DNA from 3 places in the Microbacterium sp. XT11 genome. Region 1 is predicted to be linked to each of the others. Evidence: predicted binding sites of a transcription regulator. Region 1 holds the regulator's gene; each other region holds the start of a gene.
The links. Region 1 encodes LexA, which represses DNA repair genes until DNA is damaged. Its sites were predicted from a motif close to TCGAACANNTGTTCGA; they were not measured.

Region 1 (10,490 bases):
GCTCGAGGAAGCCGGCGTGCTTCCCGTGCCGAGCTCGCACTGATCCGTCCCCCGACCATCTACCCCCGCTGAAAGGAACCTCATGTCCGCTTTCCCCGATGGCACCATCCTCGGCTACCCCCGTATCGGTCGGCGCCGTGAACTGAAGAAGGCCGTCGAGGCCTTCTGGGCGGGCCGTCTCGACGAGGCCGCTCTCGAGGCGGCCACCGCGGAGCTGCGTGCCGCGACGCGCGAGCGGCTCGCCGGGCTCGGACTCGGCCGCACGGACTCGTCGATCCCCGAATCGTTCTCGTACTACGACCAGGTGCTCGACGCCGCCGTGACGGTCGGGGCCATCCCCGCGCGGTTCGACGACCTGCGATCGGGCGACGGCTCGATCGGGCTGTCCGCGTACTTCACGGTCGCCCGCGGCGAGGGCGACCGTGCGCCGCTCGAGATGACCAAGTGGTTCGACTCCAACTATCACTACCTGGTGCCCGAGATCGGCCCGGAGACGGTGTTCTCCCTCTCCAGCGACCGGCTGGTGCGCGAGGTCGCCGAGGCCGTCGCCGCCGGATTCGTCACGAGGCCGGTCGTCGTCGGTCCCGTGACGCTCCTCGCACTGTCGAAGGCCTCGGATGCCGCCCCCGACGGCTTCGATCCGCTGTCGCGCCTCGATGACGTGCTGCCGGTGTACACGCAGCTCCTCACGGCGCTGAAGGACGCGGGTGCCGAGTGGGTCCAGCTCGATGAGCCTGCGCTGGTGAGCGAGTCGCTGTCGGCGTCGACGGAACGCCTGGCGGATGCCGCGGCCCGCGCCCTGGCCGTCCTCGGCGGGGCGTCGTCTCGGCCCTCGATCCTCGTCGCTGCTCCGTACGCCGAGCTCGGCGCGGTGTTCCCGGTGCTCGCCGCGGCCCCGATCGAGGCGATCGCGGTCGATCTCGTGCGCGGTTCGGTGCCGGCAGCGGCCCCCGGCCTGGAGGGCAAGACGCTCGTAGGCGGAGTGATCGACGGGCACAACATCTGGCGCGGCGACCTGGCCGCAGCCTTCGAGCGCCTGCAGGAGCTCGCGGCCACGGGTGCCGGCGCCGTTTCAGCATCGACGTCGACGTCGCTCCTGCACGTGCCGCACGACGTGAGCGACGAGTCGGCGCTCGACGGGCGTCTGCGGTCGTGGCTGGCCTTCGCCGACCAGAAGGTGCAGCAGGTGGCTGTGCTGGCACGAGGCCTCGTGGAGGGCCGCGAGGCGATCGCGGCCGACCTCGACGCAGCATCCGCAGCCCTCGCCGACCGTCTCTCGGCACCGGGAGTGCGCGACGGGGCGGTCCGCGGCCGCGTGGTCGAGGAGGCCGACTTCTCGCGCGCGCCGTATGAGGAGCGCGAGCTCGCGCAGGACGCGCTGGGGCTCCCCGTGCTGCCGCTCACGACGATCGGCTCCTTCCCGCAGACCGGCGACATCCGCCGTGCGCGCGCCCGCTACCTCCGTGGTGAGATCCCCGCGGAGGACTACGAGGACTTCCTGCGCAGCGAGATCGCCCGCGTCGTCTCGCTGCAGGAGGACCTCGGCCTCGACGTTCTCGTGCACGGCGAGCCGGAGCGCAACGACATGGTGCAGTACTTCGCGGAGCACCTCGACGGCTTCGCGGTGACGGAGCACGGATGGGTCCAGTCGTACGGATCCAGGGCCACGCGCCCGTCGATCCTCTGGGGCGACGTCTCGCGGCCGGCCCCCATCACGGTCGGCTGGTCGACGTACGCGCAGTCGCTCACCGCCAAGCACCTGAAGGGGATGCTCACCGGACCCGTGACCATCCTCGCCTGGTCGTTCGTACGCGACGACCAGCCGCTGGGGGAGACGGCCAACCAGGTCGCGCTCGCCCTGCGCGACGAGATCGCCGACCTCGAGGCCGCTGGCATCGCCATCATCCAGGTCGATGAGCCGGCCCTGCGGGAGCTGCTCCCGTTGAAGAAGGCGGATCAGCCCGCCTACCTCCGCTGGTCGGTCGACTCCTTCCGTCTCGCGACCGGAGGGGCGGCGCCGGCCACCCAGGTGCACACGCACCTGTGCTACTCCGAGTTCGGCGTGGTCATCGACGCCATCCGCGCGCTCGATGCGGATGTGACGTCGATCGAGGCGGCGCGCAGTCGCATGGAGGTCGTCGCGGACATCGCCGCCTCCGGGTTCGACCACGGGATCGGACCCGGCGTATACGACATCCACTCGCCTCGGGTTCCGTCGGTCGAGGAGGTCGAGTCGCTGCTGCGCACCGCCGTCGACGAGATCCCGACGCGCCGGCTCTGGGTCAACCCCGACTGCGGCCTGAAGACCCGCGGATACGACGAGACGGTCGCCTCTCTGCAGCACATCGTGGAGGCGACGCGCCGAGTGCGGGAGGACGTCGGCGTCGCGGTTTGAGCGAGGGTCGAGACCCCGCATGACGCCGAGACCCCCGACCGGACACGTGTCCAGGCGGGGGTCTCGGCCGTGATGACGGGTCCCGGCGGATGGCGGATGCCGGAATGCCGCGGGCGTCGCGGATGCCGCGCGTCGCGGGTGCCGCGCGTCGCGGGTGCCGCGCGTCGCGGGTGCCGCGCGTCGCGGGTGGCCGGTGTCAGACGGCGCGGAGCACGGCGACGACCTTGCCGAGCACGACGGCCTCGTCGCCGAGGATCGGCTCGAACGCCGAGTTGCGCGGGAGCAGCCACGTGTGACCGTCGCGGCGCCGGAACGTCTTGACCGTGGCCTCGCCGTCGAGCATCGCGGCGACGATCTCGCCGTTCTCCGCGTCATGCTGCGCGCGCACGACGACCCAGTCTCCGTCGCAGATGGCGGCGTCGATCATGGAGTCCCCCGACACCTTGAGCATGAAGAGCTCGCCCTTGCCCACCAGCTGCCGGGGGAGCGGGAAGATCTCCTCGACCTGCTGGTCGGCGGTGATCGGCACGCCGGCGGCGATGCGGCCGACGAGCGGGACGAGGGCGGCGTCGCCGACCGGCGTGGCGACCTCGGCCGGGTTCTCGCCGCTCGTGCCGGGGAGGTCGATGAGCACCTCCATGGCGCGCGTCTTGCCGGGGTCACGGCGCAGGTATCCGCTCAGTTCGAGCTGCCCGAGCTGGTGCGTCACGCTGGACAGCGACTTCAGCCCGACGGCGTCGCCGATCTCGCGCATGCTCGGCGGGTAGCCGTAACGGCTGATCGACGTCTGGATGACCTCGAGGATGGCCATCTGCTTGGGGCTCAGGCTCTTGCGGCGACGGGTGCGCGGCGCCTCGGTCTCGGGGGCGGAGTTCTCGCTCATCGTGCTCCTTCACTAGGCGGATCCGGCGTCGCCGTTCGAATGTCGGTGGTCCGTGGTGGGGTGTCCGTATCGAAACCGTATCCGAGAAGGTCCACACTCTGGAAGATCTGTTCGAGCGTGTCGGAGGATTCGGTCGTCCGGTTTCGAAAAGACCTTGACAGATGTTCGAACTCGAAGATATCTTCGGAACGTAGCTTCGCATCCTCGGCTCCCGGCCGAGTCGCGGATGCGAACGCTACGCCAACCTTCGCCGCACGCGCAGCGCAAGCGGCACACGCAGAGGAGCAGGCAATGAGCAGCATCACCTTCAGCACCACGGCAGTCGTCCCGGCACGTCCCGCGACTCGGCTGCGGCTGACGGCGCGCGGTCGCCGGGTGCTTCTCTTCCTTGCGGCGCTCCCGCTGGCGCTCGGCATCGGGGTAGCGGCCATCAGCGGGGGGAGCGCACTGGCTTCGGGTCAGGGCGCAGACACCCCGGCGTCGTTCGAGACGGTGACGGTCATGCCCGGCGACACGCTGTGGTCGATCGCGGAGGAGGTCGCTCCGACCGCCGACCCGCGTGACGTCATCGGCGACATCACCCGCCTGAACATGCTCGACGGCGGTGCGATCCAGGTCGGCGACGAGATCGCGATCCCCGCCGAGTACTCGCGCTGACGTCGGGTTCCTGAGCAGCGCCGTGCGGCGCCGAGTGTCGAGAGGGTCGTCCGTGCAATGCGGCGTCACCTTCTGTGCACGCGCCCTAGCATTGAGGAGTGACTGTTTCTCTCGCTGACCTCCCGCTTCGCGATGACCTGCGCGGTCTCACGCCGTATGGCGCACCGCAGGCGCCGCTCCCGATCGCGCTCAACGTCAACGAGAACACCCATCCGGTTCCGGATGCCGTCGCGAGCGACATCCTCGACGACATCGCCGTGGCGATCCGTGATGTCAACCGGTACCCCGACCGGGAGTTCACGACCCTGCGGGAGGGCTTCGCCGAGTACCTCGGGCACGGGCTGACGGCCGAGCAGATCTGGGCGGGAAACGGATCGAACGAGGTGCTGCAGCACATCCTGCAGGCCTTCGGAGGACCTGGGCGCACCGCGTTCAGCTTCGCGCCGACCTATTCGATGTATCCGCTCATCTCACAGGGGACAGGGGCGCGCTGGGTGGCCGGCACGCGTGAGCCCGATTTCTCGATCGCGCCCGACGATGCTGCCGCCCAGGTCCGCGCCGCCGATCCCGATGTGATCCTGCTCTGCGCGCCGAACAATCCGACGGGCACCCCTCTTCCCCTCGAGGTGGTCGAGGCCGTTTACGAGGCTTCGCGCGGCGTCGTCGTGGTCGACGAGGCCTATCAGGAGTTCGCGCCCCGAGATGCGGCATCCGCTCTGACCCTGCTCGAGGGGCGTCCGCGCTTGGCCGTGTCGCGCACGATGAGCAAGGCCTTCGCCTTCGCGGGCGCGCGCGTCGGGTACCTCGCCGCCGATCCCGCCTTCATCGACGCACTGCGCCTCGTCCGCCTGCCGTATCACCTGAGCGCTCTCACACAGGCGGCGGCGATCGCGGCCCTGCGCAACTCCGACGTCATGCTCGCCATGGTCGACGAGATCGTCGAGCAGCGCGACCGGATCTCGGCCACCCTCGAGGCGCTGGGGTACACGCCGCACGAGTCCTGGTCGAACTTCGTCCTCTTCGGCGGCGTCGGCGACCCGCGCCGCACGTGGCAGGAGCTGTACGACCGCGGCGTCCTGATCCGCGACGTCGGCCTGCCCGGTCACCTGCGCGTCACGGCCGGCACCGAGGCGGAGACGACCGCGTTCCTCGAAGCGCTGGCCTCGATAGGATCGGCGTCATGAGCACCCCCGCCCAGCCGCGCACGGCGCGCCGCGTGCGCAGCACATCCGAGTCCACGGTCGAGCTCGAGCTGAACCTCGACGGCAGCGGCGCGAGCCGCATCGACACGTCGGTGCCGTTCTTCGACCACATGCTCACGGCGTTCGCCAAGCACTCGCTGACCGACCTCACGGTGCGGGCCTCGGGCGACACCGACATCGACGCGCACCACACGGTCGAGGACGTCTCGATCGTGCTCGGACAGGCGATCCGTGAGGCGCTCGGCGACAAGGCGGGCATCTCGCGCTACGGAGACGCGCTGGTGCCCCTCGACGAGGCTCTCGCTCAAGCCGTGGTCGACATCTCCGGCCGCCCCTACCTCGTGCACGACGGCGAGCCGGCCGGCTTCGAGTACCACCTCATCGGCGGCCACTTCACCGGTGCGCTCGTCCGGCACTCCTTCGAGGCCATCACGTTCAACGCGGGTCTCACGGTGCACGTGCGCGTGCTCGGAGGCAGGGATCCGCACCACATCGCCGAGGCCGAGTACAAGGCCTTCGCGCGCGCGTTCCGTCAGGCGAAGTCGCTGGATCCGCTCGTCGACGGCATCCCGTCGACCAAGGGAGCGCTGTGAGCGCCGCACCGAGGGTGGCCGTCTTCGACTACGAGTCCGGCAATGTGCACTCGGCGGTGAAGGCCCTCGTCGCAGCCGGGGCGGATGCCGTGCTCACGCGCGACCGCACCGAGGCGATCGAGGCCGACGGGCTCGTGGTCCCGGGCGTCGGCGCCTTCCAGGCCGTGCGGGACGCCCTGCACGCGCACGGAGGCGATGAGATCATCGACCGTCGGCTCGCGGGCGGGCGCAAGGTCCTCGGCATCTGCGTCGGCATGCAGGTGCTCTTCGAACGCGGCGTCGAGCGAGGCCACGACACCGAGGGACTGGGGGAATGGCCGGGCGCGGTCACCGCCCTCGAGGCCCCCGTGCTCCCGCACATGGGATGGAACACGGTCGACCCCGGCGCTGACAGCATCCTTTTCCGGGGCATCGAGCACGAGCGCTTCTACTTCGTGCACTCCTACGCCGCGCAGTCCTGGGAGCTCGACGTCATCCCGCCGTTCCCCCAGCCCGTGGTGACGTGGGCCACGTACGGGAGGCCGTTCTTGGCAGCGGTCGAGAACGGCCCTCTGTCGGCCACGCAATTCCACCCGGAGAAGTCCGGCGACGCCGGTATCCAGCTGCTGCGCAACTGGGTCTCCAGCCTGTGAACGGAGCCGCTGCGTCACGCATTTGAAGCCGCGTGATCGCGGGGGTACCCTCGTTTCTCGTGCCCGACTCCGGCGCTTCCCACCATCCAAGGACCTCATGAACGACTTCGCGCAGTCTCCAGCCCTCACCCTCCTTCCGGCCGTCGACGTGGCGGGCGGCAAGGCCGTGCGCCTCACCCAGGGCGAGGCCGGCAGCGAGACCAGCTACGGCGACCCGCTCGACGCTGCGGGGGAGTGGGTCGCGCAGGGCGCGCAGTGGATCCATCTCGTCGACCTCGACGCCGCGTTCGGACGTGGGAGCAACGCCCCGATCCTCCGCAAGGTGATCAAGCAGTTCAAGAACGTCAATGTCGAGCTCTCGGGCGGCATCCGCGATGACACGAGCCTGGAGGCCGCCCTCGAGAGCGGTGCGACGCGCATCAACCTCGGCACTGCCGCGCTGGAGAACCCCGAGTGGGCCGCCGACGTCATCGGGCGCTACGGCGAGGCCATCGCCGTCGGCCTCGACGTGCGCGGCACCACGCTCGCCGCACGCGGCTGGACGAAGGACGGCGGCGACCTGTGGGAGGTCCTCGACCGCCTGGAGGATGCCGGATGCAGCCGGTACGTCGTGACGGACGTCACGAAGGACGGCACGCTGCGCGGCCCGAACCTCGACCTCCTGCGCGAGATCACCTCGCGCACGCCGAAGCCCGTCGTCGCCTCCGGCGGCATCGCCAGCCTCGACGACATCGCCGCACTGCGTGAGCTGGTACCCCTGGGCGTCGAGGGCGCGATCGTCGGCAAGGCGCTCTACGCCGGCGCGTTCACGCTGGCAGAGGCTCTGGATGTCGCAGGAGACTGACGGTCACGGTCACTCCTGTGGACCCGGCGCGCACGATCATGCGCCGGCCGGCCATGGTGATTCGGCGGGCGTCCCGTGGGAGGGGCGCAGCTTCGAGCCGAACCCCCACGCGAGCGACGACGGATCAGCCGACCCTGCACTGCTCTCCGCGCTGATCCGCTTCCGTCAGGGCGCAGGGTCGCAGAGCGAGGTCGTCGACGCCTTCCGCTCTGCGCGCGTGCTCATCCCGCTCGTCGCTGAGAAGGGTGACGAGGGGGTCGGACCCACCGGCCTCGCCGTGGACAAGACGCAGGAGCTGTCGATCGTCACGGTCGCCGCTCCGGACGGACGCCGCGTGCAGCCCGTGTTCTCCTCCGTCGATGCGATGCAGCGGTGGGATCCGACCGCGCGGCCGATCCCGGTCGAGGCGGTGCGGGCAGCGCTGGCGGCATCGGCCGACGACACAGACCTCATCGTGCTCGACCCGACCTCCGAGACCGAGTTCGTGATCCGCCGTCCGGCCGTCTGGGCGGTCGCCCAGGGGCAGCGCTGGGAACCGAGCTTCCTGTCTCCCGAGGTCTTCGCGGCTCTCCAGGAGAGCGTCGCGCACGAACTCGCCGTCATCGACGTCGCCGTCGCGCCGGGCGACCCCGACGCTCGGCTGCGCGGTCCCGAGCTCGTCGTGATGCTCGACCTCGTCGACGGGCTCGAGCGCGACGTGCTGGACGCCGTGCTCGCGCGGCTCGCGCAGCGCTGGGCGGCCGACGACCGCATCGCCGTGCTCGCGGACTCGCTCACGGTCAAGCTGCGCCGCAGCGCCTAGTCTGCGTCCCGAGAAGACGCAGAGGCGCGGTCCGGGACGCGCGTCGACAGCTGTGCCGTCCGTCTCGGATCAGCTGACGGGACCCGTCCACTTCTCACCGGGGCCCTTGCCGATCGGGTCGGGGATGGTCGACGCCTCACGGAACGCCAGCTGCAGTGAACGAAGGCCATCGCGCAGCGACCGGGCGTGCATGTCGCTGATCTCGGGAGCGCCTGCGGTGATGAGTCCGGCCAGGGCGTTGATCAGCTTGCGCGCCTCGTCGAGGTCGAGCTGCGACTCGGGGTCGTCGGCGAGACCGAGCTTGACGGCGGCTGCGCTCATGAGGTGCACGGCGGTGGTGGTGATCACCTCGACCGCGGGAACGTCGGCGATGTCGCGCGTGGCGGATGCCGCAGCCTCCTCCTGTCGAGCCCAGCGCTCCTCGCGCTCGCGTGCCGCCTCGTCGGGTGCCTGGTTCGTCACTTCGCCTTGCCTTCTGTTAGACTTTGTCGGGCTCCGGAGCGTCATGCTCCGGCACGAAAGAGGATTCACTTCCCACCCGCGCTTGCCGTTCCAGGCTACCGGGTCTTGCACTCCGCCGGATCGTGTCGTCAGACAGTTCCGGTAGGCAGGGTGCGAAGCCGGCGTTCTGATCGTCGGCGGGTGGGGAGTACTCCGATTTCGCACGGGATGCAGACAGCGTCCCGGAGGCCGAATCCCATCGTCTAAGGAGTTCCGCATCAGCGATCCCCGCACCAATGAGCGCATCCGCGTGCCCGAGGTCCGCCTCGTCGGCCCTGCGGGTGAGCAGATCGGCGTCGTCCGCATCGAGGCGGCGCTGCGCCTTGCGCAGGAAGCCGACCTCGACCTCGTCGAGGTCGCACCCAACTCGAAGCCGCCCGTGGTCAAGATCATGGACTACGGCAAGTTCAAGTACGAGGCTGCGCAGAAGGCGAAGGAAGCCCGACGCAACCAGGCCAACACGGTCCTCAAGGAGGTCCGTTTCCGCCTGAAGATCGAGGCTCACGACTACACGACCAAGCTCAAGCGCGCCGAGGGCTTCCTCAAGGCGGGCGACAAGGTCAAGGCGATGATCCTGTTCCGCGGCCGTGAGCAGTCGCGGCCGGAGCAGGGTGTGCGCCTGCTCCGCAAGTTCGCGGAGGACGTGGCCGAGTTCGGAACCGTCGAGTCGAGCCCGACCATCGACGGACGCAACATGGTCATGGTCATCGCGCCCCTGAAGAACAAGTCCGAGGCCAAGGCCGAGCAGAACGCGGCGCGCGCCGCGAACAAGCAGGCGGCCCGTGAGGCGAAGGCGGCGGATGCCGCGGCCGACGCCGCAGCGGAGTGACCTCCGCCCCCACGACTCCCGCACCGCGGGTCCCCACCGTCGCCTGAGAAGGCGCCATACGAAGGAAGAGAAGATGCCGAAGCAGAAGACCCACTCGGGTTCCAAGAAGCGCTTCAAGATCACCGGCAGCGGAAAGCTGAAGAAGCAGCAGGCGAACATGCGCCACAACCTCGAGCACAAGTCGAGCCGTCGCACCCGTCGCCTGAACCAGGACCAGGTGCTGTCGAAGGCCGACTTCAAGGTCGCCAAGAAGCTTCTCGGTCGCTGACGCGTCCGAACGCACGAATAGGAACACAGGAAAATGGCAAGAGTCAAGCGGGCGGTAAACGCCCACAAGAAGCGTCGCGTCATCCTCGAGCGCGCCTCCGGTTACCGCGGCCAGCGTTCGCGCCTCTACCGCAAGGCCAAGGAGCAGGTCATCCACTCCCTGGTGTACTCGTACCGCGACCGGCGCAAGCGCAAGGGCGACTTCCGTCGTCTGTGGATCCAGCGCATCAACGCCGCTGCCCGCCAGAACGGCATCACCTACAACCGCTTCATCCAGGGCCTCGGCCTCGCGGGTGTCACGGTCGACCGTCGCATGCTCGCCGACCTCGCGGTCAACGACGCGGCGACGTTCGCCACGCTGGTCGAGACGGCCAAGAAGGCTCTGCCCTCTGACGTCAACGCTCCGAAGTCGGCTGCGTAAGCCTCTTCGCACACAGGGCGCTCTCCTCCGGGAGGGCGCCCTGCGTCGTCTCCGGGGGAGGCGCCACGCTCGACGCAAGCGGCCATGGCAGGGCATGGCGCTGCGGTTCCCTAGACTGTGAACGTGCTGGAGAACCCCCGGTCCCCCCGAGTCCGAGCCGTCGCCAAGCTGACGAAGCGCAGCGCGCGCACCGAGACGGGCCTGTTCCTGCTCGAAGGTCCGCAGGCAGTGCGCGAGGCCCTGACCTATCGGCCCGAAGCGATCGTCGAGCTCTTCGCAACGCCGACGGGCTGGGAGAAGCATCACGACATCCGGTCCGCCGCGGCGGCGGCGGGGGTCGACGTCGAGTACGTGACGGAGTACGTCCTCAACGCCATGGCCGACACCGTCACGCCGCAGGGCCTCGTCGCGGTCGTGCGGCAGACTCCGACCTCGGTGGACGAGGTGTTCGCGTCGTCGCCCCG
Region 2 (10,490 bases), 890 kb from region 1:
ATGCCGGCGAGCGCGATGAGCAGCAGGATGCCGGTCGAGATGAGGAACGTCTTGCTGCGCAGCTTCGAGGTGATCTCGCGCTCCGCGACGAGCCAGGTGAGCGAGGTCTGAGGGGCGGGGGCGTTCACTGGATGACCTCCTTGAAGATCTGGGCGAGAGACGGATGCGCGGGTTGGAAGCTCGCCACGTCTCCGCGCGCGACCGCCTCGCGCAGCACCCGCTGAGCGGTCTCCGGCCCGTCGGCGTCGAACAGCGCGTAGCCGCCCTCGAAGTCGAGCACGGTCACGCCTGGTTCGGCACGCAGCCATCCCGCATCGCCGGCGGAGACGAGCTCGTACCGGTTGCCCGCATGCTCGGCGCGCAGGGCGTCGCGCGAGCCGGCGGCGCGGATGGTGCCTCCCGCGAGGATCACGAGGTCGTCGCACAGGCGCTCCACCACGTCGAGCTGGTGCGAGGAGAACAGGATCGACGCGCCCTTGAGAGCGCTCGCCTGCAGCACGCCGGCGACGACGTCGACCGCAAGCGGGTCGAGCCCGGAGAACGGCTCGTCGAGGATGAGCACCTCGGGGTCGTGCACGAGCGCCGCCGCGACCTGCGCGCGCTGCTGGTTGCCCAGCGACAGCGACTCGATCGTGTCGTTCAGGCGCTCCTCGAGCCCGAGCTCGCCGAGCAGCGCGGTGGCGCGGGCCTCGGCATCCGCCTTTCCGAACCCGTGCAGCCGGGCGAGGTAGACGATCTGCTCGAGCACCTTCATCTTGGGGTACAGCCCGCGCTCCTCCGGCATGTAGCCGAAGCGGCGGCGGTCTGCCGTGGTGACTTCACGGCCGTCGAGCGTGACCTGGCCGCCGTCGGCGGAGAGGAGTCCGAGCACGATGCGCATGGTGGTGGTCTTGCCGGCGCCGTTGCCGCCGACGAAGCCGGTGAGGCGTCCTGGGGCGACGTCGAAGGAGACGTCGTCGAGCACGCGGCGATCGCCGTACCTCTTGGTGATGCCGCTCAGGTGGAGCTGTCCTGTGGTCATGGCTCCACGCTAGGGAGCGGTGCGTCGGCGGGGCATCCCCCGCGCGGCGGATAGCGGACGATCAGCCGTGGGGATGACGGCCGACGGCGCACGGGTGAGGCGTCTGACCGCCTCAACGCCCCGCGTGCAACGCCGTGCGCACGACGAGCCCGCCGACGAGAGCCCAGAACGCGGCGCTGACGCCCAGCAGCGAGATGCCGGATGCCGCGATGAGGAACGTCACGACGGCGGGGATGCGTTCGCCCGGGTCGTCGATCGCCTGCTGCACCGACGAGCCGAAAGCCGCGAGAAGGGCGAGGCCGGCGACGGCGGGGATCACGGCATCCGGTGCGAGGAGGACGAGCGCGGCGAACGCGGCGGAGAACCCGCCGAGCAGGAGATACGACGCACCCGTCGACACCCCGGCGATCCAGCGCCGCCGCTGGTCGGGGTCGGCGTCGGGCGAGGCCGCGAGGGCGGCGCTGATGGCGGCGAGGTTGATGGCGTGACCGCCGGCCGGCGCTCCGATGGCGGTGCCCAGTCCGGTCACGAGCATCGCCGGACGCCACGGCACCTCGTAGCCGAAGCTGCGCATGATCGCGACGCCCGGCACGTTCTGCGACGCCATGGTCACGATGAAGAGCGGCAGGGCGATGCCGACCGCGGCGCCGAGCGTGAACGTCGGCACGGTCAGCTCGACGCGGGGGAGCAGCAGGGCAGGATCGATCGCGTCGCCGGCCGTCACCAGCGACACCGCCACGACGACGGATGCCGCGACGAACGCGAGCGGCACCGCCCATCGGGGTGCGAGACGTGCGAACACGAGCCACGTGAGCACGACGGGGACCACGCCCCACGGGTTCGCGACGATGCCGGTGATCGGCGCGAGGCACAGCGGCAGGAGCACGCCGGCGAGCATCGCCTGGGCGATCGACGGCGGGATGCGGGCGATCAGGGAGCCCAGTGCGGGCCACAGCGCCGTGAGCAGGATGAGCGCCGCCGTCAGCAGGAACGCGCCGACGGCTGCGGACCATCCGCCGTCGACCGCGCCGGTCGCTGCGAGGAGGGCGGCTCCCGGCGTCGACCAGGCGACGGTGATCGGCATCCGGTAGCGCCAGGCGAGGAGGATGCATGCGATGCCCATCGTGAGGCTCACTGCGAGCAGGCCGCTGGCCGCCTGTGCGGCGTCGGCGCCGACGGCGGAGAGGCCGGTCAGCACGACGGCGAACGAGCTGGTGAACCCGACGAGCGCCGTGACGACGCCCGCCATGATCGGGCGGCTGAGCGGTGCGGCCTCGGGCATGACTCCGAGGCTATCGCGAGGTGACGGCCGGACGTCGTGCGGAGGCAGGGGTGGGCGGACAGCGGCAGGTCTGGCCGGGGGAGGGGAGGGTGGGGTCAGGTCCTGCCGGACAGCACAGGTCAGGTCAGCCCGGGGCACGGGCACCTCTGGCCGGGGGAGGGGAGGGTGGGGTCAGGTCCTGCCGGACAGCACAGGTCAGGTCAGCCCGGGGCACGGGCACCTCTGGCCGGGGGGAGGGGAGGGCAGGGTCAGGTCCGGCCGGACAGCACAGGTCAGGTCAGCCCGGGGCACGGGCACCTCTGGCCGGGGGGAGGGGAGGTCAGGGTCCGGTCCTGCCGGACAGCGCAGGTCACGTCAGCCCGGGGCACGGGCACGTCTGGCCGGGGGAGGTCAGGTCAGGCCCATCCTGTGCGCGAGAACCACCGCGTGAACGCGGTCGCGCGCGCCGAGCTTCTGGAGGATCCGCGACACGTGCGTCTTGACCGTCGCCTCGCCGATGAAGAGGGCCGCGGCGATCTCGGCGTTGCTCCGCGCATCGGCCAGCAGGGTCAGCACCTCGGCCTCGCGGTCGGTGAGCGGTTCGGCGAGCACCGCGGTCTGCGCGCGAACGGGTGTGCCCTGTGTCCCGGAATCCCGGTGCACTCCGGGTGTCGTCGTGAGCTGTGCTCGGGGATCCCGGGCGGCTCCGGGTGTCGTCGCGCCCTGTGTTCCGGGTCGCACCGTGTCGTTTGCTCCCGGTGCCGCCGCGCCCTGACCTCCGGGCGCCGCGAACCGCGCGAGCACGCGGCGGGTGACCTCGGGCGACAGCATCCCGTCGCCGGCGGCGAGAGCTCGTACGGCCGCGATGAGGTCTTCGGGTCCGGCGTTCTTCAACAGGAACCCGCTCGCCCCCGCCTCGAGCGCCTGGTAAAGGTAGTCATCTCGATCGAAGGTCGTCACGATCGCGATCGCCGCGCCGACGGCGGGGTCGGCGACGATGCGCCGCGTCGCCTCGATGCCGTCCATGTCGGGCATCTGCACGTCCATCGTGATGACGTCGGGGCGCAGGGCGGATGCCTGTGCCACGGCATCCGCACCGGTCGCGGCCTCGCCGACCACGGTGATGTCGGGCTGGCTGTCGAGAATCGTCCGGAACCCCGCGCGGAGCATCGCGTGGTCGTCGACGAGGAGCACGCGGATCACGACGCGACCCCCGCCGAGGCACGGGACGGCGCGGTGGCCGACAGCGGGACGCGTGCCCGCACGCGGAGTCCGCCGCCGCTCCGCGGCGTCACCTCGAGCGTGCCGCCGGACGCCGCAGCCCTCTCCCGCATCCCCAGCTGGCCGAGGCCCGGTCGCAGCTGCGACACGGTGCGCCCGGTGTTGACGATCTCGACCTCGACGCCGTCGTCGTCGTACCGCACCCGCACGTCGGCCGTGGCGCCTGCGCCGGCGTGACGGCGGGCATTGGTCAGCGACTCCTGGGCGATGCGGTACAGGTTCACGGCCACGAGCGACGGCACCGGCACCGGTTCGCCGACCACCGTGTAATCCGTCGGCAGACCCGCCTCATCGGACGCCTCGGCCAGCTCGCGGATGTCGTCGAGCGTCACGGTGGACGCGGCATCGGTCGTCTCCCCGCCGGGCGTGCGCAGCGTCTCGAGCAGCTGGCGCAGCTCGCTGATCGCGTCGCGCGCCGACGCCTCGATGCCGGACAGGATCTGCGCGGACTGCGCGGGGTCGCTGTCGAGCACGAGCCGTGCGGCACCCGCCTGCACGCCCATGACCGACACGTGATGCGCGACGACGTCGTGCAGTTCGCGTGCGATGCGCACCCTGTCGAGCGCGACGGCCTGGGCGGCCGTCACCTCGCGCTCGCGCTCCAGCTCGGCCGTGCGCTCCTCGAGCACGGCGCGCTGCGACGCGGCCAGCCATGAGCGCTCGCCGAAGTAGTAGGCGCCGCCGAAATAGAGCGCGTTGAGCAGGAGCTGGATGAGCATGAGCGCCACATAGGGCGAGAAGAGGCCCGCCGCGATATCGGCCTTGTCGGCCTCGGTGATCGCGTCGCGGTACATCGTGATGATCAGCCAGACGAACATGCCGACGATGATCGAGACCCGCACGATGAGCGCTTTGCGCCGGTCGTTCATCCATGCGCCCACCGTGTACAGGGCGACGAACATCGCGATGTTGCCCACGTAGATCTCGGGGATCCGCAGCGTCACCGCGGTGAAGTATGCGAGCGCGACGACGACCGCGACCACGCCGGGCAGGCGGCGGCGCACGGCGAGCGGTGCCGAGACGACCACGGCGTAGACGAGGGCGGTCCACAGCTCCTGCGCTTCGTCGCCGTACACCTCGGCGATGGACGACAGGGCGGCGCTCAGCACCGCGCCGACGAACAGGACGGCGGCGAGCACCACGTCTCCGCGCAGCTCGCGCTCGGTGGGGGTGCGGGTGAAGGGCATCCCTCCACGGTACGGCGGAGCGGGACGCCGCAGCATCCCCCTCACGGCGGATGGATGTCGCGACCCGCGCGGCACGACGGTCGCATGGTACGGCAGCCGTGCGGGTCGCGGTGCGGCGGTGGTGTGGGACGCCGACGGCGCGGCGGTGGCGGGGATCGGGCCCCCGACCAGACGCCGAACCGGATGCGCTCGAACGGCCCCCTCAGGCCGCGATGTCGTAGCGCGCCCGGCCGCCGAGCCGAGGTGTCCGGGTGGGGTCGACCGCCGGCGGCGGGATGAACCACACCCGACCGCGCGTGCCCGTTCCGTCGATCCGGATCTCCCAGCCGTTGTCATGGATTCGATGGTGACAGCTCTCGCACAGCAGCACGCCGTTCGTGAGATCGGTCGGCCCCGAATCTCGAAGCCACCACCGCAGGTGATGCGCCTTCGTCATCTGCGGCGGGAGGCCGCACATCGCGCATCCGCCGTCGCGTTCGACGAGCGCGAGCCGCTGTGCCCGGGTGAAGAGGCGCTTCTCGCGCCCCCAATCGAGGATCTCGCTCTCGGACCCGAGCACCGCCGGAATCACTGCGCCTCCCGCGGCCATCCGGCGGCAGGTCGCGACGCTGACGGGAGTGTCGACGCCGTCGATCTCCGCCAGGCCGGTGCCCTTGTCGAGGTCGTCGAGAGACACGCGCACGACCACGGTCGCACCGGTCGCGGGCAGCCCACCGTTGTCGCACCCGATGGCGTGCTCGCAGATGTTCGCGAGAGCGTCGGCCTGGATCATCGCGACCGTGCGGTGGTCGGCATCCGGAGCATCACGGTCGGGCGCACCTGCTCGAGCCTGGAAGCTCGCGGTCACGAACGACTGGATCGCCGCGCGGATGGGTGCGCCTGACGCGGCGTCGGTCTGCAGATTCAGGTGGAACGAACCGTCTCGTTCGAACATCGTCAACGAGCGGCGGCTGCGGGAGTCTTCTTCGCGCGCCGCGACCGCCTCGGGAACGAGCCAGCCCTCGGCGCGTGCGATGAGCTTGCGCACTTCGTCGAGCGACAGCCCCTCCGCGCGCTCGACGAGGAGCCGTTCCGCCTGAGCGATGCGGTCTGCTGGGGCGCGCAGGCGCGTGCGGTCGAGCAGTGCGACGATGTGCGCCGCCGCGGCCGCGCCCAGAGAACCCTGAGAGAGCGCGGCCTGCACGAACGGGTACTTCGCCGGGAGCGGCTCGCCGAGCAGGTTCGCGCGCGGCGCCGTGGCTTCGCCCACCGTGACCAGCCGGGCGGCGTCTCCGGTCGATGCGCCCGTGGTCGCGGCGATCATCACCGCGGGGCTGCGGAACCCCTGCTCTTTCGCGAGGCTGCCGGCGCCGAGCTCGGGCCGGGACTCGTGGGCGATGCCAGCGGCGACCTCAGCGTGGACGCCGTCGAGGCGGCGGCGCAGGACTCCTACGGCTGCGTTGACCTCGAGGAGTTGAGGACGCGTCAAGTGGGCGGCCGACTCCGCATCGCCCCACGCGCGCTCAAGGGAGGCCATGGCCTCACGGAGCGGGGCGAGATGTGGGTTCGTCATGGCTCAAGTTTAGAAACTATGTTCGAATGTGGGCCAGTGCTCCGCAGGAGGTGACAGCCGGGTGCGGGAAGCGGTGAACCGGCTACCAACCCGCCCAGAAACCACCCGCCCCCCGAAGCCACCTGCCGCCCCCGAAGCCACCCGCCCCCGAAAACACCCGCCGCCCCCGAAAACACCCGCCGCCCCGAAACCACCCGCCCCCTGAAACCACCCCGCGCACCATCCCCGTCGGCTGAGAGAATCGAGCGTGACCCCAACCTCGGATCCCGCCCCCGCCCGGACTCCCACCGGAGCCCCGCGCCTCGCCCCGCTGTATCTCGCCGGCTTCACCACGGCCTTCGGTGCGCACGGCATCGCGGCGGCGCTGGGCGCCGAGACCGAGGACATCGGGTGGACGCTGTGGGTCTTCGGTCTCACGCTCGCGCTCTACGATCTCGCCGAGGTGCTTTTGAAGCCGCTTTTCGGCGCGCTCAGCGACCGCATCGGCGTGCGACCCGTCATCATCGGAGGCCTGTTGGCCTTCGCGGCGTTCTCGGTCGTTGGTGCGGCGGGTTCCGGCATGGCGGCGCTCGTGATCGCTCGATTCGGGCAGGGTGCCGCGGCATCCGCGTTCTCGCCCGCATCCAGCGCGGCCGTCGCCCGCCTCGCCGACGACTCGACGCGCGGGACGTACTTCGGTCGCTACGGCTCGTGGAAGAGCCTCGGCTACGCTCTCGGCCCCCTGCTCGGGGCCCTGCTCGTGGTGTGGGGAGGGATGCCGGCGCTGTTCTGGTCGCTCGCGGCGCTCGGGGTCGTCGCGGCCGCGTGGGTCGCGGTCGCCGTTACCGCTGTTCCCGTGCTCCCGCGCACACGGGTGACGGTGGCCGACCTGGCCAGGGAGCTCTCGGCGCCGGGGTTCCTCGTGCCGACGCTCGTCCTGGCCGCCACGACCGGCGCTCTTGCCGTGGCGGTGGGATTCCTGCCGCTGCTCGGGCGACTGTCCGGCCTCGGCACGGTGGGCAGCATGGCGATCGTCACGGTGCTCGCCGTCGCGTCGAGCGTCGTCCAGCCCGTGGTCGGCGCCGCGCACGACCGCGGTCGGATCTCGGTGCCCTTGGGCGCAGGCGGTGGTCTCGCGCTGATCGCGGCAGGGCTCGGTGCGGTCGCGGCCTCCGCGCACCCCGCGGTGCTCGTGGCGGCGGCGGTCCTGGTCGGCGCGGGCGTCGGTGTCGCGACACCCGTCGCGTTCGCCCACCTCGCCGCATCGACACCGGCTGATCGCATGGGGCCGGACGATGGGGAGCGCGGAGCTCGGGCGCGAGCTCGGGGATGCCGGAGGCCCTCTGGTCGCGGGAGCCGTGGCGACGGGATCCGTTCCGGGAATCAGCATCGGGGCGGTGGCCGCGCTCACGCTCGGCGCCGGCGCTCTCGCACTGGTGGGGCTGCGGCGCTCGACTGCCGCGCCCTGATCGATCCCGGCATCCGACTGCCGCCTTCCGCAGAACTCATGCCGTCATATCACTTGCTATTGACAAGCGTGCTTGCTTTTAAAAGCCGTGTTCATGAGGCCGGCACCCGCCGATCAGCATCCGCCGACCAGAACAGACACATCCAGAACAGACACGTCACGACCGACAGAGGAGTCATCATGACCAAGGTGTTCGTCAACCTGCCCACGTCCGACCTCGAGCGCAGCAAGGCCTTCTACACGGCCATCGGCTGCGAGATCAATCCGCTCTTCACCGACGAGAACGCCGCGTGCGTCGTGTGGAGCGACGACATCTACTTCATGGTGCTGAAGACCGAGTTCTTCGCGACCTTCACCGACAAGCCCATCGCCGATCCGAACGCGGTCTGCCAGGTGTCGGTGTCGTTCGCGCAGGACTCCCGCGAGGACGTGGATGCGATCGTCGAGAAGGCCCTCGCGGCCGGCGGCACAGAGCCGAAGCCGGCGCAGGACTACGGATTCATGTACTCCCGTGACATCGACGACCCCGACGGCAACTCCCTCGGCTTCCTCTACATGACCCCCGAGGTCGTGGAGAACGGTCCGGAGCACGTCGCCGAAGCGCACTGACGTGGGGGCGCGCAGCTACGGCCAGTACTGCGGTGTCACGACGGCCGTCGAGCTGATCGGGGAACGGTGGGCCCTGCTCATCGTGCGCGATCTGCTCGTCGGGCCGCGCCGGTACACCGACCTCAAGCAGGGCCTGCCGCGCATCCCCACCAACATCCTCTCCGCCAGGCTCAAGGAGCTGCAGGAGGGCGGCGTCGTGAGACGCGTACCGCTGCACAACTGCGGACTCGTGTACGAGCTCACGCCGTATGGTCGCGCGCTCGAGCCCATCATGCTCGCCCTCGGTCGCCGGGGGTTCCAGACGATGGGCGAACCGTCGCCCGACGACGTCGTCACCCCCGACTCGCTCACCATGGCCCTGCGCACGGCATTCCAGGCGGATGCCGCCACGGATGCCGAGTACGAGCTGCACGTCCGCGACGTGGCGCTGCGGGCGTCCGTGCGCGCCGGCACGCTGACGGTCGCTCGGCTGGCCCCAGAGTCGTCGCTTCCCGAGCGAGGCCCGGTTCCTGAGCGAGGCCCGGTTCCTGAGCGAGGCCCGGTTCCCGAGCGAGGCCCGGTTCCTGAGCGAGACACGCTTCCTGAGCGAGACCCGCTTCCTGAGCGAGGAGCGAAGCGACGAGACGAAGGGCCCGATCGGGAACCGGACGCCGTGATCGTGGCGGGTCGCGGCATCCGACGGCTCATCGCGGGAGAGCTGACGCCCGCCGAGGCGCTCGCACAGGACGTACTGGCCGTGGTGCGCGGCGACGAGACGTTCCTCGACTCGTTCGCGCGCACGTTCCACATCGCACCACTCACGGAGCTCACGAAGGAGTCGGCATCATGACCGGACGCATCATCATCGATCTGTTCACCACGCTCGACGGCGTCGCCCAGGCGCCGGGCGGACCGGAGGAGGACACCAGAGACGGCTTCCCCTACGGCGGCTGGCAGGCGGGATATCCGAGCGAGGCCGTCATGCGCAGCGTGACGGCGGGCATGGAGACGCTCGATGCGCTGCTGCTCGGACGCCGCACCTATGACATCTTCGCGGGGTACTGGCCGCAGCACACCGAGGGTCCCGAAGGGTTCATCGGGCAGCTCTTCAACCGTGTGCCGAAGTATGTGGCTTCACGGGATGCCGGGATTCAGCTCGACTGGGAAGGCAGCTCTCGCATCGGCGACGACCTCGCCTCCGAGATCGCCGAACTGCGGGAGAAGCACCAGGACGTGCACGTGATCGGCAGCGTCGACTTCGTGCAGACCCTGCTCGCCGAGCGGCTCTACGACGAGCTGCAGCTGTGGGTGTACCCCGTGGTGCTGGGTCAGGGGCGCAAGGTCTTCCCCGACGGAACCGCTCCGGCGAGCATGGAGCTGCTCCACGTGGAGTCCGGCGACGGCGGAACGCTGCTGCTGCGCTACGCCCCGGTCTCCGGCGAGGTCCGCACCGGCACGATGTGACCGGCGCGGCGGCCCCCGGGGCATCCGTTCGACGCTAGCTGAGCAGCCGCTCGATGACCCGCGCCACCCCGTCGTCGTCGTTCGATTCCGCGACATCGTCTGCGGCCTCCCGCACCACCTCGTCGGCTCCCGCCATCGCGACACCGTGGCCTGCCCAGCGCAGCATCTCGACGTCGTTGAGGGCATCGCCGAACGCCACCACGTCGGCGCGGTCGATGCCGAGGTGCTCGCAGAGGCGGGCGAGTCCTGTGGCCTTCGTGACGCCCGCGGCCATGACCTCCACGAAGGGGGCACCCGAGAGGGTCGCCTCGAAGCCGGTGAGCCCGAGGTCGCGCAGCGTGTCGAACAGCACCGAGGGCGCGAGCTCGGGATGCCGGATCACGAGCTTGAGGCTCGGCGCCGCGAGCACCTGGTCGAGCGGCACGCCGCCCATCGTGTGCGGGTGGCGCTTGTGGTCGGCGTAGTCGGCGAGCTCGGCGTAGCCGTGCTGCGCGACGAACGTCTCGCCGCCCTCGCGCACACTCGCGAACAGCAGCCCTGGCACGCTCGCCCGCAGCGCCTCGGCCAGCGTCCGGATCGTGTCGGGAGGCAGCTCCTCGGCGAACAGCATCCGTCCGTCGGCGAGATTGGTCGCATAGGCGCCGTTGCCGCACAGCGCCCAGTCCGCGAAGCCCGCATCGGCCGCGATC
Region 3 (10,490 bases), 840 kb from region 1:
CCGACACCGCAGCGCGCGGGATCATCATCGCCATGAAGCTCGACATGATGACGCCCATCATGATCTGGCCGATGTACTGCATGAAGGCGAACAGCGTGCCGACCTCGACCGCCCCGGTGTTGACCTCGATGCCGCCGAACCAGATCACGCCGACCACGGTGACGTTGAGGATCAGCATGAACAGCGGGAACAGCAGCACGAACAGCGACCCGACGTTGCGGCCGACCACCATGATGTCGGTGTTGGCCTCGCGGAACCGCTCCTCCTCGATGCGTTCGCGCACGAAGGCGCGCACCACGCGGACGCCGGTGAGCTGTTCGCGCATGACGCGGTTCACGGCGTCGAGCTTGCTCTGGTACTTGCGGAACAGCGGGACCATGCGGCCGATGATGATGCCGGCGACGATGAGCAGCACGGGCACAGAGACGGCGATGAGCCAGCTCAGGCCGACGTTCGTCTGCACGGCCATGATGATGCCGCCGATGGCGAGCAGGGGCGCCGTCACGAACATCGTCGCGCCCATCATGGCGAGCATCTGCACCTGCTGCACGTCGTTCGTGTTGCGGGTGATGAGCGACCCGGCGCCGAACTGCGAGACCTCGCGCTCGGAGAATCCGCTCACCTTCGCGAACACGTCGGATCGGATGTCACGGCCCGCGCTCATGGCTGCACGCGCGGCGAAGTACGTCGCGATGATCGACGCGACGATCTGACCGAGCGACACCGTGAGCATGAACAGGCCGGTGCGCCAGATGTAGCCGGTATCGGCCTGGGCCACGCCCTTGTCGATGATGTCGGCGTTCAGGCGGGGAAGGTAGAGGGTGGCGAGGGCGCTGGCGAATTGGAACACCAGCACTCCGAGCAGCAGCCACCGATATCTGGACAGGTAGCGGACGAGGATCTTTCCCAGCACAGGCGGACTTTCCTTGAGGGGTCGAGCAGCCGATTTCCCCGCGGGTGGATGACCCGCCGACAATCGGCCGCATCACAGAGTGCCATGTGCCACAGACATTCGCATCCCCCTTACGGTGGGCCTTCGCTGACAGCGAACCTTTCCCGCTCCGGCCTGCGGTTTCTGCACCGAGGCGAAGAACGCGCCCCGTCGGGATCAGAACAGCGCGCGTTCCGGCACGTAGGCGCGGGCGTCCGCCCCGGCATCCGGTGCCAGGTCGTCGATCGTGGGCGGATCCCAGCGCGGCGAACGGTCCTTGTCCACCACCTGAGCCCTGATCCCCTCCACGAGATCCGGATGCCGGTGCACGAACCACAGCACCCTCCGGTACTCCCCCTCGAGAGCGGCGCGCAGCCCCGACATCTCTCTCGCCTCCCGGACCGCGTCGAGCGTCACCGCCAGTCCGGTCGGAGCGAGGCTCTCGAGCAGGTCCGCCGTGTCCGCGGCGTCCGTCTCTCCTGAGGCTCGCAACCGCGCGATGATCTCGCGCACGTCGGGAGCCGAGAAGGCCTCGTCGATCCATGCCCGTGACGCAGGCAGGTGCGACGGATCGGGGGTCTCGTCGAAGAGCAGCACGATCTCACTCGGCCCCGTGGGGTCCGCCCGGTGCGCCAGCGCGTCGCGCAGCGCGTCGAGTCGTTCCGACGGGACGAAGTGGTCGGCGAAGCCGAGATACAGGGCGTCCGCCGCGTTCATGGTGCGTCCGGTGAGGCCGAAGTACTCGCCGAACCTCCCCGGAGCACGTCCGAGCAGCCAGGTGCCGCCGACGTCGGGGGTGAAGCCGATGCGCGTCTCGGGCATCGCGAGCGTCGAGCGCTCGGTGACGACGCGGATCGCCGCATGCCCGGCGAGGCCGATCCCGCCGCCCATGGTGATGCCGTCGGCGATGGCGACCACGGGCTTCGGATACTCGGCGATCATGGCGTCGAGCGCGTACTCCGCCCGGAAGAAATCGATCGTCTCGTCGGTGCGCCCCGCCACGATCTGCGAGTGCAGGGCGCGGATGTCTCCACCCGCGCACATGCCCCGCTCCCCCGCGCCGTCGATCATCACGATCTGCACGTCGGTGTCGTGACGCCACGCGTCGAGCGCCGCCGTGAGGAGGGAGATCATGTCCTGATCGAGCGCGTTGATGGCCCGCGGCCGGTTAAGGGTGAGTCTGCCGAGAGCCCCTTCGGTGCGGACGAGGACCTTGGGGGCGTCTGTGGAATCGGTCACGAGTGTCACGTTACTCCGTTGCCCGCGGCTCCTCTCGAGCGGGAAATACGCGATCGGGGCGCTTTTCCGGCAGGATAGATGGAACTGCCCACTGCAACGAGAGGTCGCGGATGCCCGACGGACAGGTGCTCGAGTTCACGCACGTCACGAAGCGCTTCAACGATGTGACGGCGGTCTCCGACTTCTCCGCACGTGTCGAACCCGGCGTGGTGACCGCGTTCCTCGGTCCGAACGGCGCAGGAAAGACCACGACGCTGCGCATCCTGCTCGGCCAGGTGCGCCCCACGAGCGGTACGGCGACCATCGGCGGCGTCGCGTACGCCGACCTCCGCACGCCGCTGCGCACGATCGGCGCCGTGCTGGAGGAGACGGTCTACCGGCCGCGGCGGACCGCCGGCAGACAGCTCACGATCGCGGCGAAGGCGAACGGCATCCCGCTCTCGCGCGTCGACGAGGTCCTTCGCCTGGTCGGCCTCGAGGGCGAGGGCGAAGGGCGTATCGGCAGCTTCTCGCTCGGCATGCGTCAGCGCCTGAGCGTCGCGCACGCTCTGCTCGGCGACCCGGGCACTCTCGTGTTCGACGAGCCCGCGAACGGACTGGACCCCGAGGGCATCCGCTGGATGCGCCTGCTCATGCGCCGCCTCGCCGACGAGGGCCGCACGGTCGTGGTGTCGTCGCACGTGCTGAGCGAGGTCGAGCAGGTGGCCGATCACGTGCTCGTGCTCTCCAAGGGGCAGCTCATGCTGTCGAGCGGGATCGAGAAGCTCGCGGACCCGTCGGCCGGCTCGGTGGTCGTCGACGCGGTCGACCGCGACGGGCTGCGCGCCGCTCTCGCCCAGGCCGGCCTGGAGTTCGAGGTGCTGCGGTCGGGCCTCACCGTACGGGGGACGGATGCACGCACTGTCGGCGCCGCTGCCGCCTCGGCCGGCGTGGCCCTGAGCACGCTCGTGCAGCGGGGCCCGACGCTTGAAGACGTGTTCATCGAGCTCGTCCGAGGCAGTGGACTCGGAGCCAAGGCGGAGGCGGCCGCGACCCAGCTGCTGCACCCCGGCGCCGGCGAGGCGCCGGCGGACTCCGGCACCGGGGATTCCGGTGTGGCGGATGCCGAGGCTTCGGATGCCGAGGCTTCGGGTATCGATGCGGAGGGTGCCGGGGTGGCGGATGCCGGGGTGGCGGATGCCGGGGTGGAGAGTGCCGGTGCAGCCGGCGACGCAGGCGCCACCGAACTGCCGGACGCCGCAGAGCCGCTGCCCCTCGATGCCGAGAGCGTCCCGAGCGATCCGGTGGCCGCCGCGACCCTGACGGCCGGCGCCGGCGCCGCGATGGACGCCCAGCCTCACATCGATGACGCGCCCGCGGAGGACGCGGTCGCGCCCGCCGAAGACGCGGTTGCGCCCGCCGAGGCCCCGGTCGCGGCATCCTCCGAGGACACTGTCGCCGCGTCCGCCGACGCCCCCGTCGCGGACGAGAGCGCTCCCGCCGGTCCTTCCTTCGACGACATCCTGTTCGGCACCGGGGAAGCCGCCGAGCAAAGCGACGGCGACGCGCTCTTCGACGGACCGCGCCACGCGACGACCGACGACGCGGCATCCGAGCCTGCCTCGTCCGCCCCCGCCCTGTCGTTCGCCACAACACCGTCGTTCGCGGCAGCCCCGTCGTTCGCGAGCGGGTTCCCCGCGGCCGAGAACGCCGAGAACGACGCCGAAGCCGGGAACGAAGCCGAAACCGAGGGAACCGTCGACGCACGCCCGCAGAACGGCGACGCTCCCGCCGCGCAGAACGGCCCCGTCGAACCAGCCGCGGACACCGCCGAACACGCCGGTATCGAGGTGTTCGACGCGCTCGCCTCGTCCGGGGACGACGAGACTGATGCGCACGAGCACGACACTCTCTTTGACGAGCGCACTGCCTCGGGCGGCGGCGAGCACGGTGACTCCGGCGACGGCGAGCAGGGTGAAGATTCAGGCCTCGACGCGGCTCCCGCCTCGGACGACCGCACGGATGGCGACGACGATCCCCGGGTCGCCGCCGTCTCCTCGATGCTCGCAGCCGCCGCGCGGGCCTACTACGAGGACGAGCCGCGGCCGTACCCGTTGAGCGACGCCGTCTCGCAGGTCTCCGACGGTGGCGCGCCGCAGGAGTCCGCAGTCGCCGACGCCGGCCCCGAGTCGACGGACCATGCGGCGTCGGAAGAGAGCACGTCCGCAGATGGCGAGTCCGACGCCTCGGGCGAACAGCACGAGTCCGGCGACACCCAGGCCGGCCACGAGAGCGCCGAGGACGAAGCACACTCGACAGTCGGCGAGCACACGCCTGGTGCCGAGCACACGCCTGATGCCGGGCACCAGGGCGACGCCGAACACCAGGGCGACGCCGAACACCAGGGCGACGCCGAACACCAGGGCGACGCCGAACACCAGGGCGACGCCGAACATCAGGGCGACGCCGAGCACATGCCTGATGCCGGGCACCAGGGCGACCAGCATCCGCACTGGTGACCGCGCGTCACACGACCGTTTCGAACCCCTCTGTGCGCCGCCACGGAGGGGTTCGTCGTCTGCGGCAGGTGGCTCAGGCCGGTCGCGGACGGATGACGGGGCGCCGTTTGCCCTTGCCTGCCGGTGTCGGGCTGGTCGCGACGATCTCCTCGACATCGGCCGGTTCGCCCGACACCTCCAGGCGCAGGGCCTGGGTGAGGGCGAGCCCGTGACGCGTCGTCAGGATCAAACGCCGGTATTCACCGTCACCGTCGAGGTCGACGACCACGCTGGGCCTCCGCCGTCGGATGAGCACGAAGTCCACGCTGCCCGCAGCCTTCCACGTCCCCGCGGCGAGGACGCCGGGGATGTGCGTGCCAGGATTCGGGACGCCTCTGAGCCAGGTCCATGCGTCGTCGGTGAGCTGCACCTTGCTGATGCTCTCGCGCGGGATGCGGACGTTCTCGCGGTGGAACGTCGCGGCGCGTTCGAGTGGCGACAGCACGACCTCCAGTTGCGTCCTGTCCAACAGCAGCGTCACCATGCCACCAGTCTGCCAGCGGCATCCTCCCAGTTGTCTGGAACTTGCTCACAGGACCGCAACGATCGTTTGTCGCATTCCATCATTCCGTCTGACACCTCCATCGAGTTTCGAACATATGTACTATACTCGAGGCATGGGAACCGCTGACGACGAACTCGACCGGCGCCGAGAACTGCTCGACGCGTGGGTCGACGCGCGGCGCCAGATCGCGAAGTGGGAGGCGACGGCGGCGTCTCTCCTCTCCGATCGGCTCCGGTTGCACGAGTCGGAAGTCGAGGAGCAGGGTTTCCACCGCGACGCGATGAGGCGCTCTATGATCGCGGAGTACTCCGCCGCCGGCCACGTCCCGACGACGACCATGGAGAACGCCTTCGCCGATGCGTTCCTGCTCGACGCGCACCCGGCGGTGCGCGAGTCGTTCGCCCGGGGCACGATCACGGCAGCCCACGTCAGAGAGATCGTCCAGGCAGGTGCTGTGGTCGACCAGGCTGTCCGCGAACAGCGGGCGGATGCCGAGACGCTGACGCTCTTCGATATCGCGGCTCTCGTCGTCGCCGAAAGCGACACCGTGGCGCGCACACGGGCGCACGCACGCCGCGTCGCGGCATCGCTGGTCGGCGAGACCGTCGTCGAGAGGCATCGGCGCGCCGCAGGCGAGCGCAGCGTCACGATCAGGTCGGTCGGCGACGGCCTTGCGCTGCTGCAGGTCGTGCTCCCGGAGCACCTGGCTTCGGCGATCTACGACCGGCTGTCACAGCTCGCGCATCATGTCATCGACACCAGGAGCTGCGCCGAGGGCGAGGGCGACGGCGAGCGTCCGGAGTCCGCAGACGCTCGCAACTGCGCGGAGCGCACAGCCGTCTTCGATGACGACCCCGAACCGATCTTCGCGCAAGACCTGTTCCCCTCTGATCCAGCCCTCGACACGTACGACGCTTTCGCCGGAGCCATCTTCGGCGAAAGCGACACCTTCACCCTCGATCCGCTGCCCGCAGGCGCCGCCCCTGCCCCGGCTCGTGCAGGCACTGCCCTTGCTGCCGTTCCCGGAGGCGCCGATTCTCCGGCCGGAGGCGCCGATTCTCCGGCCGGAGATTCTTCGGCTGCGGGGTCGACGGGGCCCGTCCGACGCCGCGACGGCGACACCCGTTCGATCGACCAGGTACGGGCCGACCTCCTCGCCGATCTCCTCCTCGCGGCAGACCCGACGTCGGTCGCGGGCACCGGTGCTGAGAGCATCCGCGGTCGAATTCAGGTCACGATCGCAGCGACGACGCTGGCGGGCGCTGACGATCGACCGGCGGAACTCGACGGTGTAGGGCCCATCGCCCCGGAGATCGCCCGCGACCTTGCAGGTCATCACACCGGATGGGCGCGCCTCTTCCTCGACCACACCGGCATGGTCACGGCCACCGACGGATACACGCCCACGGCGGCGATGCGACGACTGCTGCGGGCACGCGACCAGCATTGCCGCTTCCCAGGATGCCGTATGCCGGTCCACCGGTGTCAGGTCGACCACAACCACGATCATGCCAAGGGCGGGCCCACACGAATCGACAACCTGAGCAGCTTCTGCGTCGGTCATCATGCACTCAAGCATCCGGACATCGACGCGAGGCACCGATGGACGGCCCGACAGCTGCCCGACGGCACGGTGGAATGGACCAGTCCACTCGGGCGCACCTACGGTGATCCACCTCCACGCCGCGTCATGTTCGTGTAGGCATCACACTCGTCTAGGTCGTGTCAGGACTGCATGTCAGAACTGCATGCCGGGCCTGCATGTCAGAACTGCATATCCGGCCTGCATTTGGCGTGCATGTCAGGCCTACATATCCGGCCTGCATATCCGGCCTGCATGTCAGGGCCGCATGTGACCTGCATGTCAGGCCTGGGCGCGTGCCGCCGCCGCGGCTGCGGCGGGAAGAGCACGCTCGATGAGCTCCAACTCCTCGTCACCGTGCGCAGCGGTGAGGAACCAGGCCTCGAACACGCTCGGCGGGAGTGCCACGCCCTGCTCACGCATGGAATGGAAGAACGGCGCATACCGGAACGATTCCTGCGCCTGGGCCTCCGCGTAGTCCCGCGGAGCCGATGCACGGAAGGACGCGTTGAACAGATTCCCGGCCTTCGCGACGGCGTGCGTCACTCCGGCGTCCGACAGCGCGGCGTCGAGCGCGCGGGAGAGCCGCTCGGATGCCGCATCGATCTTCTCGTATACGTCCGGCGTCGCGAGGCGCAGCGTCGCCAGCCCCGCCGCCACCGAGAGCGGATTGCCCGAGAGAGTACCCGCCTGGTACACGGGACCGAGGGGAGCCAGCAGCTCCATGACCTCCGCACGGCCGCCGAGCGCGGCCAACGGCATCCCGCCGCCGACGACCTTGCCGAAGGTGACGATGTCGGGCAGGTACTCCTCGCCGCTCTGCGCCTGCAGTCCCCAGAAACCGGCAGGGTGCACGCGGAAACCGGTCAGCACCTCGTCGAGGATCATGAGCGCGCCATGCGCGTGCGCTGTCTCGGCGATGAGCCGGTTGAATCCCGGCAGCGGCGCCACGACGCCCATGTTCGCCGCCGATGCCTCGACGATCACGGCGGCGATCCGGTCGCCGTGCTCCGCGAAGACCGCGGCGAGCGCGTCGGGATCGTTGTAACCGATCACCAGCGTCTGGGCTGCGACGGGCGCCGGCACCCCGGCCGATCCCGGCAGCGCCAGCGTGGCGACACCCGATCCGGCCTCGGCCAGCAGTCCGTCGGAGTGGCCGTGATAGTGGCCGGAGAACTTCACCAGCAGATCACGGCCGGTTGCACCACGCGCCAGCCGGATCGCCGTCATCGTCGCCTCGGTGCCGGTCGACACCAGGCGCACCCGCTCCACGGGGCGCGCATCGCCGAAACGCACGCGGTCGACGATCAGGGCTGCCAGCTCGACCTCCCCCTCGGTCGGCGCTCCGAAAGACAGTCCGCGAGCGGCCGCTTCCTGCACGGCGGCGACGACCTCCGGATGCGCATGCCCCAGGAGCGCGGGACCCCACGATGCCACCAGGTCGACGTACTCGACACCGGCGGCATCCGTCACCCTCGCCCCGGCCGCGGACGCGAGGAAGCGGGGTATGCCGCCGACGGAGCCGTACGCGCGCACCGGAGAGTTCACTCCCCCGGGCGTCACCGCGCGGGCGGCGGCGAACAGGTCGTCATTGCGATCGGTCATGACACTCCTCCGAGAGGTGACGGGCGGATGGGACGGGGCGGGCGGATGGGGCGGGGCGGGGCCGGCAGACGGGGGCGGGACGGGCAGTCGGAGGCGGGACGGGACGGGGCGGGCGGATGGGGCGGGGCGGGGCCGGCAGACGGGGGCGGGACGGGCGGAACGGGGCGGGGCGGGCAGACGGGGCGGGCAGCCGGTGGATGGGGCGGACGGGTGATCCGGTGTGCCACTCAGCCGCGCAGCCAGCGCGCGGCCTCGGTCGCCCAGTAGGTGAGCACGGCGTCGGCGCCCGCACGGCGGATCGACAGCAGCGTCTCCAGGACGATGGCTCGACGGTCGATCCAGCCGTTCGCGGCTGCGGCTTCGACCATCGCGTACTCACCGGACACCTGGTACGCCCACACCGGGATCTGCACGGCGTCACGTACCTCGCGGAGCACGTCGAGGAACGCCATCGCTGGCTTCACCATCACGATGTCCGCGCCCTCGGCCTCATCGACGACAGCCTCGCGCACCCCCTCACGCCGATTGCCCGGATCGAGCTGGTACGTGCGGCGGTCGCCCTTCAGCTGCGAGTCGACAGCCTCGCGGAACGGACCGTAGAACGCACTGGCATACTTCGCGGCGTAACCGAGGAGCAGCGTGTCGGAGAAACCCTCAGCGTCGAGCGCGGCCCTCAGGTGCGCCACCTGGCCGTCCATCATGCCCGACAACCCCAGCAGCTGGGAGCCGGCACGGGCCTGCGCGAGCGCCATGGCGGCGTAGCGTTCGAGGGTCGCGTCGTTGTCGACGCTTCCGTCGTCCGCGAGCACGCCGCAGTGGCCGTGGTCGGTGAACTCGTCGAGGCACAGATCGGTCTGCACGACGAGTGCGTCGCCGACCTCTCGCGAAAGCAGCTCGGTCGCCACGTTCAGGATGCCGCGCGGATCGTCCGCGCCCGACCCGCGCGCATCGCGGACGGCAGGGACGCCGAACAGCATCACGCCGCCGACCCCGGCTTCTGCAGCCTCGACGGAGGCGGCGCGCAGCGAGTCGAGGGAGTGCTGCATCACGCCCGGCATGGAGCCGATCGGGGTGGGCTCGTCGACACCCTCGCGAACGAACACGGGCAGCACGAGCTGCCTCGGCTCGAGCGAGGTCTCACGCACGAGATCGCGCACGGCGGGCGACTGCCGCAACCGGCGCAGGCGGGTCTGCGGGAAGCTCACGGCGCGAACTCGTCTGCCGCGTGCGGAAGCGTGAAGTGCGAGACGGCGTCGATGAGAGCATCCACGGTCTGACGGTCGGCGACCACCGAGATGGGCAGCCCTGCCTTGCGGGCGTCCCGTGCGGTGCGCGGTCCGATCGCCGCGAGCAGCGTCTCCTCGGGGATGTCGGGGAACTGCTCGCGAACCTGCTCCGCGACCGACCCGCTCGTGATCAGGATCGCGTTGATGCGGCCGTTCTGCACGTCGCGCAGGATGCGCTCCGTCACGGGAACGCCGACCGTGCGGTACGCCACGACGCTGTCCACGTGATGCCCGGCCTTCAGCAGCGACTTCGTCAGCACGGGCTTGGCGATCTCGCTGCGGAGCGTGAGGATGCGCCGCGGTTCCGGCTCTAGCGCGATCAGCTGGTGCGCCATGCCCTCGGCCGAGTTGTCCTGGGCGGGGACAAGAGCGACCTCGTATCCGACGGCCTGAAGGGCCGCGGCCGTGGTCTCCCCGACGGCCGCGATCTTCGTCGTGGAGGGGACGACCGCCCGGTGCGCGTACAGCACGTCGACGGTGGTCGCGCTCGTGATGGTCAGCCAGTCGTACTCGCCCGCCGCGAGCTTGGCGAGGGCCGCGTCGAGCGCAGCCTGATCGGTCGTCGGGGCGAAATTGATGAGGGGCGCGACGACGGGCACCGCGCCCTGCGCGCGAAGACTCGCTGCGACGCCGTCGCCCCAGGGCCCCCCGCGGGGCACCAGGATGCGCCAGCCGTCCAGCGGCTTGTCGTGCTTCGAATTGGTCATGAGGAACGCTCTCGGGAGACGAGGTCAGCCGCCCCTTGATCGAGCAGCCGACGGGCAAGAGTCAACCCGAGCTCGCGTGCTGCGTGCATCGGGTCTGC

Region 2: the regulator LexA is predicted to act here: its motif matches at 6,313-6,328, upstream of AB663_RS02785 (HNH endonuclease signature motif containing protein).
Region 3: the regulator LexA is predicted to act here: its motif matches at 5,299-5,314, upstream of AB663_RS02535 (HNH endonuclease signature motif containing protein).

What each region holds. Positions count from the first base shown of each region.
Region 1 is NZ_CP013859.1:3,154,550-3,165,039, reverse strand. Features, by position in the region: gene AB663_RS15080 (methylenetetrahydrofolate reductase) at 1-43, shown strand, start outside; gene metE (5-methyltetrahydropteroyltriglutamate--homocysteine S-methyltransferase) at 83-2,395, shown strand; gene lexA (transcriptional repressor LexA) at 2,592-3,278, opposite strand; gene AB663_RS15065 (LysM peptidoglycan-binding domain-containing protein) at 3,570-3,935, shown strand; gene AB663_RS15060 (histidinol-phosphate transaminase) at 4,034-5,119, shown strand; gene hisB (imidazoleglycerol-phosphate dehydratase HisB) at 5,116-5,730, shown strand; gene hisH (imidazole glycerol phosphate synthase subunit HisH) at 5,727-6,362, shown strand; gene priA (bifunctional 1-(5-phosphoribosyl)-5-((5-phosphoribosylamino)methylideneamino)imidazole-4-carboxamide isomerase/phosphoribosylanthranilate isomerase PriA) at 6,460-7,206, shown strand; gene AB663_RS15040 (SseB family protein) at 7,190-8,008, shown strand; gene AB663_RS15035 (DUF1844 domain-containing protein) at 8,078-8,470, opposite strand; gene infC (translation initiation factor IF-3) at 8,760-9,338, shown strand; gene rpmI (50S ribosomal protein L35) at 9,412-9,606, shown strand; gene rplT (50S ribosomal protein L20) at 9,640-10,026, shown strand; gene AB663_RS15015 (TrmH family RNA methyltransferase) at 10,150-10,490, shown strand, end outside.
Region 2 is NZ_CP013859.1:566,424-576,913, reverse strand. Features, by position in the region: gene AB663_RS02810 (ABC transporter permease) at 1-128, opposite strand, end outside; gene AB663_RS02805 (ABC transporter ATP-binding protein) at 125-1,021, opposite strand; gene AB663_RS02800 (benzoate/H(+) symporter BenE family transporter) at 1,134-2,303, opposite strand; gene AB663_RS02795 (response regulator transcription factor) at 2,694-3,452, opposite strand; gene AB663_RS02790 (sensor histidine kinase) at 3,482-4,750, opposite strand; gene AB663_RS02785 (HNH endonuclease signature motif containing protein) at 4,953-6,302, opposite strand; partial or broken gene AB663_RS02780 (MFS transporter) at 6,550-7,509, shown strand; gene AB663_RS02775 (VOC family protein) at 7,930-8,358, shown strand; gene AB663_RS17485 (winged helix-turn-helix transcriptional regulator) at 8,360-9,187, shown strand; gene AB663_RS02765 (dihydrofolate reductase family protein) at 9,184-9,801, shown strand; gene AB663_RS02760 (HAD family hydrolase) at 9,836-10,490, opposite strand, start outside.
Region 3 is NZ_CP013859.1:515,827-526,316, forward strand. Features, by position in the region: gene AB663_RS02515 (ABC transporter ATP-binding protein) at 1-913, opposite strand, end outside; gene AB663_RS02520 (enoyl-CoA hydratase/isomerase family protein) at 1,109-2,170, opposite strand; gene AB663_RS17295 (ATP-binding cassette domain-containing protein) at 2,281-4,668, shown strand; gene AB663_RS02530 (hypothetical protein) at 4,742-5,191, opposite strand; gene AB663_RS02535 (HNH endonuclease signature motif containing protein) at 5,325-6,914, shown strand; gene hemL (glutamate-1-semialdehyde 2,1-aminomutase) at 7,077-8,399, opposite strand; gene hemB (porphobilinogen synthase) at 8,627-9,604, opposite strand; gene AB663_RS02550 (uroporphyrinogen-III synthase) at 9,601-10,392, opposite strand; gene hemC (hydroxymethylbilane synthase) at 10,389-10,490, opposite strand, start outside.